One region of the Marichromatium purpuratum 984 genome, then DNA from elsewhere that is predicted to be linked to it. Evidence: predicted binding sites of a transcription regulator. Region 1 holds the regulator's gene; the other holds the start of a gene.
The links. The regulator sigma-54, encoded in region 1, starts transcription at its own class of promoters, with help from an activator protein. The targets are predictions, from matches to a motif close to TGGCANGNTNCNTGCTT.
Positions count from the first base shown of each region.

Region 2: MARPU_RS09550 (TOBE domain-containing protein) is a predicted target of sigma-54. The motif match lies at 2,540-2,556, and genes of this name have one in related genera.

Region 1 covers NZ_CP007031.1:364,497-368,457, forward strand. The annotation lists gene hpf (ribosome hibernation-promoting factor, HPF/YfiA family) at 221-568, opposite strand; gene MARPU_RS01670 (RNA polymerase factor sigma-54) at 604-2,076, opposite strand; gene lptB (LPS export ABC transporter ATP-binding protein) at 2,258-2,983, opposite strand; gene lptA (lipopolysaccharide transport periplasmic protein LptA) at 2,997-3,485, opposite strand; gene lptC (LPS export ABC transporter periplasmic protein LptC) at 3,482-3,961, opposite strand, start outside.
Region 2 covers NZ_CP007031.1:2,162,736-2,166,696, reverse strand. The annotation lists gene modC (molybdenum ABC transporter ATP-binding protein) at 1-135, opposite strand, end outside; gene modB (molybdate ABC transporter permease subunit) at 128-805, opposite strand; gene modA (molybdate ABC transporter substrate-binding protein) at 867-1,610, opposite strand; gene MARPU_RS09550 (TOBE domain-containing protein) at 1,658-2,476, opposite strand; gene MARPU_RS09545 (alpha/beta hydrolase) at 2,608-3,528, opposite strand; gene MARPU_RS09540 (cytochrome b) at 3,620-3,961, opposite strand, start outside.

The sequences.
Region 1 (3,961 bases):
GCGGGTGATCGGGGCGCGTGGTCGTGGTCATGGGGTCTGGGTGTCCTTCGAGTCGTCGGAGCCGGCAGGTGTCGATATCGGCTCGGATCTCAGGGTCTCAATGCAAAACACCCCGAACGGCGCGGTCACGGATCCGTTCGAGGTGTCGGTGCGTCGGTCCGGCGGGTGTCGGGTGTCCCCGACGCCCCGCCGACGCATGGGCCATCAGGCCGTTGCCGGGCTATTCGGTATCGGCCTCGACGTCGGCCTCGGCATCGGCCGCCTTCGGGCCGGGTGCGCTGCGATAGTCGTTCTTCTTCTCCTTGTGGCGCAGGATCTGGCGATCGAGCTTGTCGGTCAGGCCGTCGATCGCGGCATACATGTCTTCATGCACGGAGTCGGCGAAGAGCTTCCCACCATTGATGTGTAGCGTCGCCTCGGCCTTCTGGTCGAGCTTTTCCACACTGAGAATGACGTGGGCATTGGTGACGTGGTCGAAGTGACGCGCCAGGCGTGCGAATTTGCTGTCGACGTAGTCGCGCAGTGCCTCGGTGATGTCGACGTGATGACCCGTCAGATTGATTTGCATCATTGGACTCCTTACAGGGGTTCCAAACAGCCTGCTCATGCCAGGCGTTTGCGCTCGTTCGAGGCTGGAATACCCATGGCCTCGCGGTACTTGGCGACGGTTCGACGCGCGACCTGGATGCCGCGATCGGCCAGTTCGGCCGCGATCTTGCTGTCGCTCAAGGGTTTTCTGGCGGGTTCGGCGGCGATCAGCTTACGAATGAGCGCGCGGATCGCCGTTGATGAACACTCCCCACCAGAAGTGGTGCTGACGTGGGACGAGAAGAAGTACTTGAACTCCAGGGTGCCCCTCGGCGTATGCATGTATTTCTGCGTGGTGACCCGGGAGACGGTCGACTCGTGCAGCTCGAGCGCCTCGGCGACGTCGCGCAGCACCATCGGCCGCATCGCCTCCTCGCCGTGCTCGAAGAACGCCTGCTGCATCTCCACGATCTTGGCGCCCACCCGCAGCACGGTGTCGTTACGGCTCGCCAGGCTCTTGATGAACCAGCGCGCCTCCTGCAGGTGGTTGCGCATGGTGACGCTGTCGCTGCTGGTGTCGGCGCGCCGGATCAGTCTGGCGTAGTCCGCGTTCACCCTCAGTTTGGGTGTGGATTCCGGGTTGAGTTCCACCGACCAGCGACCATTCTGTCTGCGCACGAAGATGTCGGGTACAACGTACTCCGGGGGCTCCTGCGCGATCAAGTCGCCGGGGTGCGGGTTGAGCTGGCAGATCAGCGTGAGTGCACCACGAATCTCGGGCTCGGTCTGCTTGAAGCGGCGCATCAGCGCGGCGATGTCCTTGCGCGGCAGGTGCTCGAAGCCGTCGCGACAGATCGCCAGCGCGAGGTCGCGCTGCGGGGTCTCGGCGGGGAGCTGACGCAGCTGGATCTGCAGGCACTCGGCGAGATCGCGGGCGCCGACCCCCGGGGGATCGAACGACTGCACCCGGTGCACCATGGTGGCGATCTCCTCGAGACTGATCTGATCGTCGCCGATGGTGGCCAGCAGCTCGTCGAGATCGGCCCGAAGATAGCCGCGCGCGTCGATGGCGTCGATCACCGCCTCGGCGATCATCTCGTCGCGCTCGCTCAGTCGGATGAGGTTGAGCTGCCAGATGAGGTGATCGTGCAGGGTCTGGGGGCGGCTCTGGTGGAGGAAGGGGTCGAAGTCGGCGTTCTCGGCGCTGCCCTGGATGCTCGGCGGTAGATAGCCGTCGTAGACATCGGCCCACTGGGTGTCGACCGGGAGCTCATCGGGGATCTCGTTGGTCTCGCCCTGGAGCTCACGCTCGGCGCTGCCCTGCTCATCGCTGGGCGGAGACTCGTGTGCGCCATTGCCACTGTCCTCACCGTTGGCGGCGAAGCGGTCGGCCTCCTCGGCCTCCTCGAGCATCAGGTTGGAGTCCAGCGCCTCCTGGATCTCCTTCTGCAGCTCGAGCGTCGACAGCTGCAGGAGGCGAATCGCCTGCTGCAGCTGGGGCGTCATCGTCAGGTGTTGGCCGAGGCGAAGCTGGATGGTTTGCTTCATGGATCGCCGATGCGTCTTGCGTCTGTCTCTATGCCGGGTCGATGACCGTCCTATGACGATTATAGGTCGGGTGGCAACAAAGGTGCCTGAGTCACGTCAAGCGCGTCCCCTGCCGGGACGCGATGGTCTTCATCTTACCCCCAATATGTAGCAGCGGGGCGCGGATGCTGCTGCCTACATGCTACATGGCGAAGTCGGCACCGAGATAGACGTCGCGTACCTGCTGGTTGGCGAGCAGCTCGTCGGGGCGACCGGCGGCGATCACCTCGCCATTACTGATGATGTAGCCGCGATCGCAGATGTCGAGCGTCTCGCGCACGTTGTGATCGGTGATCAACACGCCGATGCCGCGCTCGCGCAGGTGCGAGACGATCGCCTTGATGTCGCCCACGGCGATCGGGTCGACGCCGGCGAAGGGCTCGTCGAGCAGCATCACCTTGGGGTCGACGGCCAGCGCGCGGGCGATCTCGAGACGCCGACGCTCGCCGCCGGAGAGGCTGAGTGCCAGCGACTCGCCGATATGGGCGATGCCGAGCTCCTCGAGCAGCTGCTCGCAACGCTGCTCGCGCTGCTCGCGGTCGAGGTCGCCGCGGGTCTCGAGGATCGCGAGGATGTTGTCGCGCGCGCTGAGCTTGCGAAACACCGAGGGCTCCTGCGCCAGATAGCTCAGTCCGGCGCGCGCGCGCGCATGCATTGGCATCAGCGTGATGTCGTGCTCGTCGAGGGTGATGCGCCCCTGGTCAGCCGGGATCAGCCCGACGATGAGATAGAAGCAGGTGGTCTTGCCGGCGCCGTTGGGGCCGAGCAGCCCGACCACCTCGCCGGCCTCGACCTCGACGCTCACTCCCCGCAGGACCTCGCGGCTGCGATAACGTTTCTTGAGCTGTTCGGCGCGCAGTACGCTCATCCGTCGACCCCTGTCATGACTCCTCCTCGGGGGTGATGGTGATCCGCACCCGACCGCTGCCACCGGCACGGAAGTGTTCGCGGGCACGGTCGTAGACGATGCGCTCGCTGGCGACGCGGTCCTCGCCCTGGATCAGTACCGCCTCGTCGATCAGCACCAGCTCGTCGCGGTCGGTGTCGAACTCCATGCGTCTGGCGAAGGCGCGGACCTCGCCCTGGTCGTCCTCGAGCAGTTGACGGAAGCGCGCCGGGGTGCCGATGGCGATGATCTGGCGCGGGCGGCGGTCCTCGCGGTGATAGACGGTCATGTGATCGGCGTGCAGGCGCATGCTGCCCTGGGTGACCTCGACGTTGCCGACATAGATGCTGGTGCCCTCGGCCTCGCGTACCTCGACGTCGTCGGCCTCGATATACATCGGTTGCTGGGGGTCGTCATCGAGCGCGTTGGCCGGGTTCCAGCCGAACAACAGCAACAGTGCCAGCAGGCGCAGTGGACGGCTCATGGTTGGGTCTCCTGGGTCGGGGCGAGCAGCATCCGGGTGCGACCGTGGAAGGTGGCGCGCGCCGGCTCGTCGTACCACAGCTGCATGCCGGTGGCGCTCAGCCAGTCCTCGCCGCTGGCCACCCGCACCGGCAGGTCGGTACGGGCATAGGCGCGCTGGTGCCAGACGTTGAGCTGTTCGGTTTCGATGTGCGCGGGTGGGGCCTCGGCGGTGGCGTCGCGCTCGAGATGGACGTCGCCGGTGAGCCGCACCTCCGCGCCGCCCTCGAGCACCAGCCCGTGCTCGGCGCGCGCGCGCCACGGCGGTCCGTCGGACTGGAACAGCTGCATGTGTGGGCGGTCGAGCTCGGAGAGATCCTCGGCGACGAACTGACGCAACTCGGTTGCGCTCAGGCGTCGGCTCGGCGCGCCGCTGGTGTCGGTCTCGAGCGCGGTGAACGCGTGGACCACGTAGTCGGGGACGCGGGGGCGTACGGT
Region 2 (3,961 bases), 1.8 Mb from region 1:
GCGCAGCACCGTGGTCTTGCCGCAGCCGGAGCGCCCGAACAGGGCGCTGACGCCGCGCGCCGGGACGCGACAGGCAAGATCGAGGCTGAAGTCGCCGCGATCGAGCCGGAAGGCGAGGTCGAGCACGTCAGCCATGACCGATCCGCCGCATGCGTTGGCCGAGCAGGTTCATCATCAGCACCACCAGGAAGGAGAACAGCACCATGCCGCCGGCGAGCCAGTGCGCCTGGGCCCACTCCAGCGACTCGACGTGGTCGTAGATCGCCACCGAGAGCACCTTGGTCTCGCCGGGGATGTTGCCGCCGATCATCAGGATCACCCCGAACTCGCCGACGGTGTGGGCGAAGGCGAGCACCGCGCCGGTGAGCAGGCCGGGCAGCGCCAGCGGCAGGGCGACGTCGAGAAAGCGCGCCAGCGGCGAGGCGCGCAGGGTGGCGGCGACCTCCAGCGGGCGCTGGCCGATCGCCTCGAAGGCGTTGTGCACCGGCTGCACCATGAAGGGCAACGAGTAGAGCACCGAGCCGACCACCAGCCCGGCGAAGGTGAAGGGCAGGGTGCCGAGCCCGAGCCACTGGGTGAACGTCCCCACCGGTCCGTGCGGGCCGAGCAGCAGCAACAGATAGAAGCCGAGCACCGTCGGCGGCAGTACCAGCGGCAGCGCCACCAGGGTGGCGACGATCTGCTTGAGGCGCGAGCGTGTCTGCGACAGCCACCAGGCCAGCGGCGTGCCCACCACCAGCAGCACGGCGGTGGTGAGGGTGGCGAGCTTGAGGGTCAGCCAGACCGGGGTGAGATCGAGTGACACGGCGGTGCTCCGGGTGTGGGGCGGGGCGGTGAGGCCCGGCGCGCGCCGGGCCTCGTCGCGCTCAGTCGGTGGCGTAGCCGTAGCGGGTGATCACCGCGCGCGCCGCCTCTCCCTGGAGGTAGTCGAGCAGCGCCCGGGCGGCGGGGTTGGCCTCGGCGCCCTCGAGCAGCACCGCGTCCTGACGGATCGGGCGGTAGTGCGACGGCGCCACCGTCCAGCGCGAGCCGCTGGGCTCGAGGGCGATCTGCGCCAGGGCGACGAAGCCGAGTTCGGCGTTGCCGGTGGCGACGAACTGGTAGGTCTGGGCGATGTTGTCGCCGCGCACCAGCTTGGGCGCGAGGCGCTCGGCCAGCCCCAGCGACTCCAGCACCTCCAGCGCCGCGGCGCCGTAGGGCGCGGTCTTGGGGTTGGCGATCGCCAGGCGCTCGAACGTGCCCGACTCGAGCAGTGCCGCGCCGTCTGTGATCAGCGCGGGGTCGGCGCTCCACAGCGCCAGCTCGCCGATGGCATAGGTGAAGGGGGCGCTGGCGCGGCCCTCATCGACGAGCAGCGCCGGGCGGCGCTGGTCGGCGGCGAGGAAGACGTCGAAGGGCGCGCCGTGGAGGATCTGGGTGTAGAGCTTGCCGGTCGAGCCGTAGCTGATCCGGGTGCTGTGCCCGGTGGCTTGCTCGAAGGCGGTGGCGATCTCCTTCATCGCCGCGGTGAAGTTGGCCGCGACCGCGACCCGGACCTCCTCGGCCTGGGCCAGGGTGGTGGCGCCGAGCAAGAGCGCGGCGGCGGTGAGTGAGCGCAATGGGGTCGACATCCTTCGATACTCCTGGTCGCTGACGGGGATGGGGGGCGTGGTGGGTCTCAGTCGCTGACCGCGAGGATGATGTGCGGGGCCTTGATCAGCGCACAGGCGCGCTTGCCCTCGGCCAGTTCGAGCTGACGCGCGCTCTCGCCGGTGATCATCGCGGTGACCCGCGCGCCGCCGTCGAGCGCGAGCACCACCTCGGTGTTGACCGCACCCTCGATCAGCCGCTCGACGGTGCCGCACAGACGGTTGCGCGCCGAGGTGTGCAGCCCGCCGTCCTCGGTGGCGATGAGCACGAAGGAGGCCTTGATCAGGGCGTAGGCCTCGCGCCCGGGCGCGAGGCCGAGCGTCTCCACGCTCTCGTTGGTGACGATCGCCACCAGCGGCGTGCCCTTGAGGTCGAGCACCACCTCGGCGTTGACCACCCCGGGGCGCACCGCGGTGACCACGCCGTGCAGATGATTCCTTGCACTGACCTTCATGTTGATGACTCCTAACAGACGGTGGAAACGGTCGAAATCGCGCACGCCCTCACCGAGCCGTTCGAGAAAGCGCCGGTGCTCGCGCTCGGCGGTCTCGAACACCGTGATCAGCCGTCGTCCCTCGACGGTGAGCCGGGTACCGCCGCCGTGGCGGCCACCGGTGCGTCGTTGCACCAGGGGCGTGGCCGAGAGGTTGTTCATCGCGTCGACCGCGTCCCAGGCCTGCTTGTAGGAGATGCCCAGGGCACGCGCGGCCTGCGAGATCGAGCCGGTCTCGTCGATGCGCCGCAGCAGCGCGATGCGCTCGTGTCCGGCGAAGCGCTGGGTGTCGAGATCGAGCTGGAGCGCGCCCGAGGTGTCGAGTCGGGTGGGGGCATCTGCAGCGTGTGGCATGAGCGCGGTCCTCCTTGCGCGATGATGGGGTTATATCGAGGGCGATATAACGACAATGCTTCCAAGCAAAAGAGATGCCAAAACGTTTGGCCCCGCCGTCCGGCCGGATCCCGGCGCGGCGCGCGGCGGCGTCAGCGGGCGACGACGCACCGTGTCGAGGCGGGCTCCGGTGTCGCCGCACCAGCATGGCACAGTCCGCGCACGCCGTGCTCGGCGAGGAACGCGATCAGGGTCCCGACATGCTGCTCGATGTGCTCGACCGAATCATGCCCGGCGCCGGGCACCTCGTACAGCCGCGCCCGACCGGTGGGGGCACGTTCGAGGATGCGCCGGGCGTCGCGCGGCGACACGCTGGTGTCGGCGGTGCCGTGGACCAGCAGCAGCGGACAGCCGATGCGCGTGGCGGTGTGCAGTGGGGCGATCTCGGCGAAGCGGTGACCGATGCGCCACTCGACGTGCCGGGTGGCCAGTCGCGCCAGCCAGCGCGGCAGGCGCAGCGCGCGCAGATAGCCCTCGGTGACCTCGGCCGGGTCGGCGAAGGCGGCGATGCTGATCACCGCGTCGGGCAGCGGGTTGTCGGCGGCGTAGTACAGGGTCGCGCCGGCCCCCACCGAGTGCCCGAGCAGGGCGAGACGGCGACAGCGCGCCGGATGGCTGCGGCGCAGCCAGTCGACCGCCGCGCCCAGGTCCTCGGCGAAGCGCGGCAGCGAGGAGAAGGTGTCGCCATCGCTGTTGCCGTGGCTGCGCGCGTCGAACAACAGCACGTTGAGCCCGGCGCGGCGGAAGGGCGCGGCCAGCGGCAGCATCAGCTCGGCGCTGCTGCCCCAGCCGTGGAGCACCACCAGGGTCGCCTCGGCGTCGGGCGCGGGCAGCAGCCAGGCGAACAGCCGGCGACCGCGCCGGGTGGGGATGGTGCAGGTCTCGAAGTCGAGCCCGAACGCGCCCGGGTCGTGGTGGGCGCGCCGGCGCGGGGCGCGGAAGCCGAGCTGCACGGCGAGCGCGAGCAGGCCAAGCAGGGTCGCAGGCAGCAGCAGGAGGGTGAGCAGGATCATCGTCGGGGGCGGGTGAGGGGTGAGGGGTGAGGGGTGAGGGCGGGGCGTCGCGCCCCGCCGCGCGCCCGGGCTGCCCCGGGCGCCCGTTGCCTCAGGGCAGGCTGATGCGGGTCATCACCCCGTCCTTCAACCGCCAGTGCTTGAGCCCGGCGGCGGTGTGGATCACCACCAGCACGAAGATCGCCAGGGCGCCGAGACCGTGATAGCCGAACAGCATCTTGGCCAGCTCCGGGTTCTCTGCCAGCGGCAGCTCGATGCTGAGACCGAAGAACTCCAGCGGATGGCCGGCGCTGACCACGGCCACGGCGGCGCCGATGGTGATGGCGAGCAGGCCGATGTAGAGCAGCACGTGCAGCGCGCCGCCGACGAACTGCTCGCCCTTGCCGAGCGGCGGCTCGTAGGCCGGGGCCGGCGAGCGGCGACGCAGCGCCAG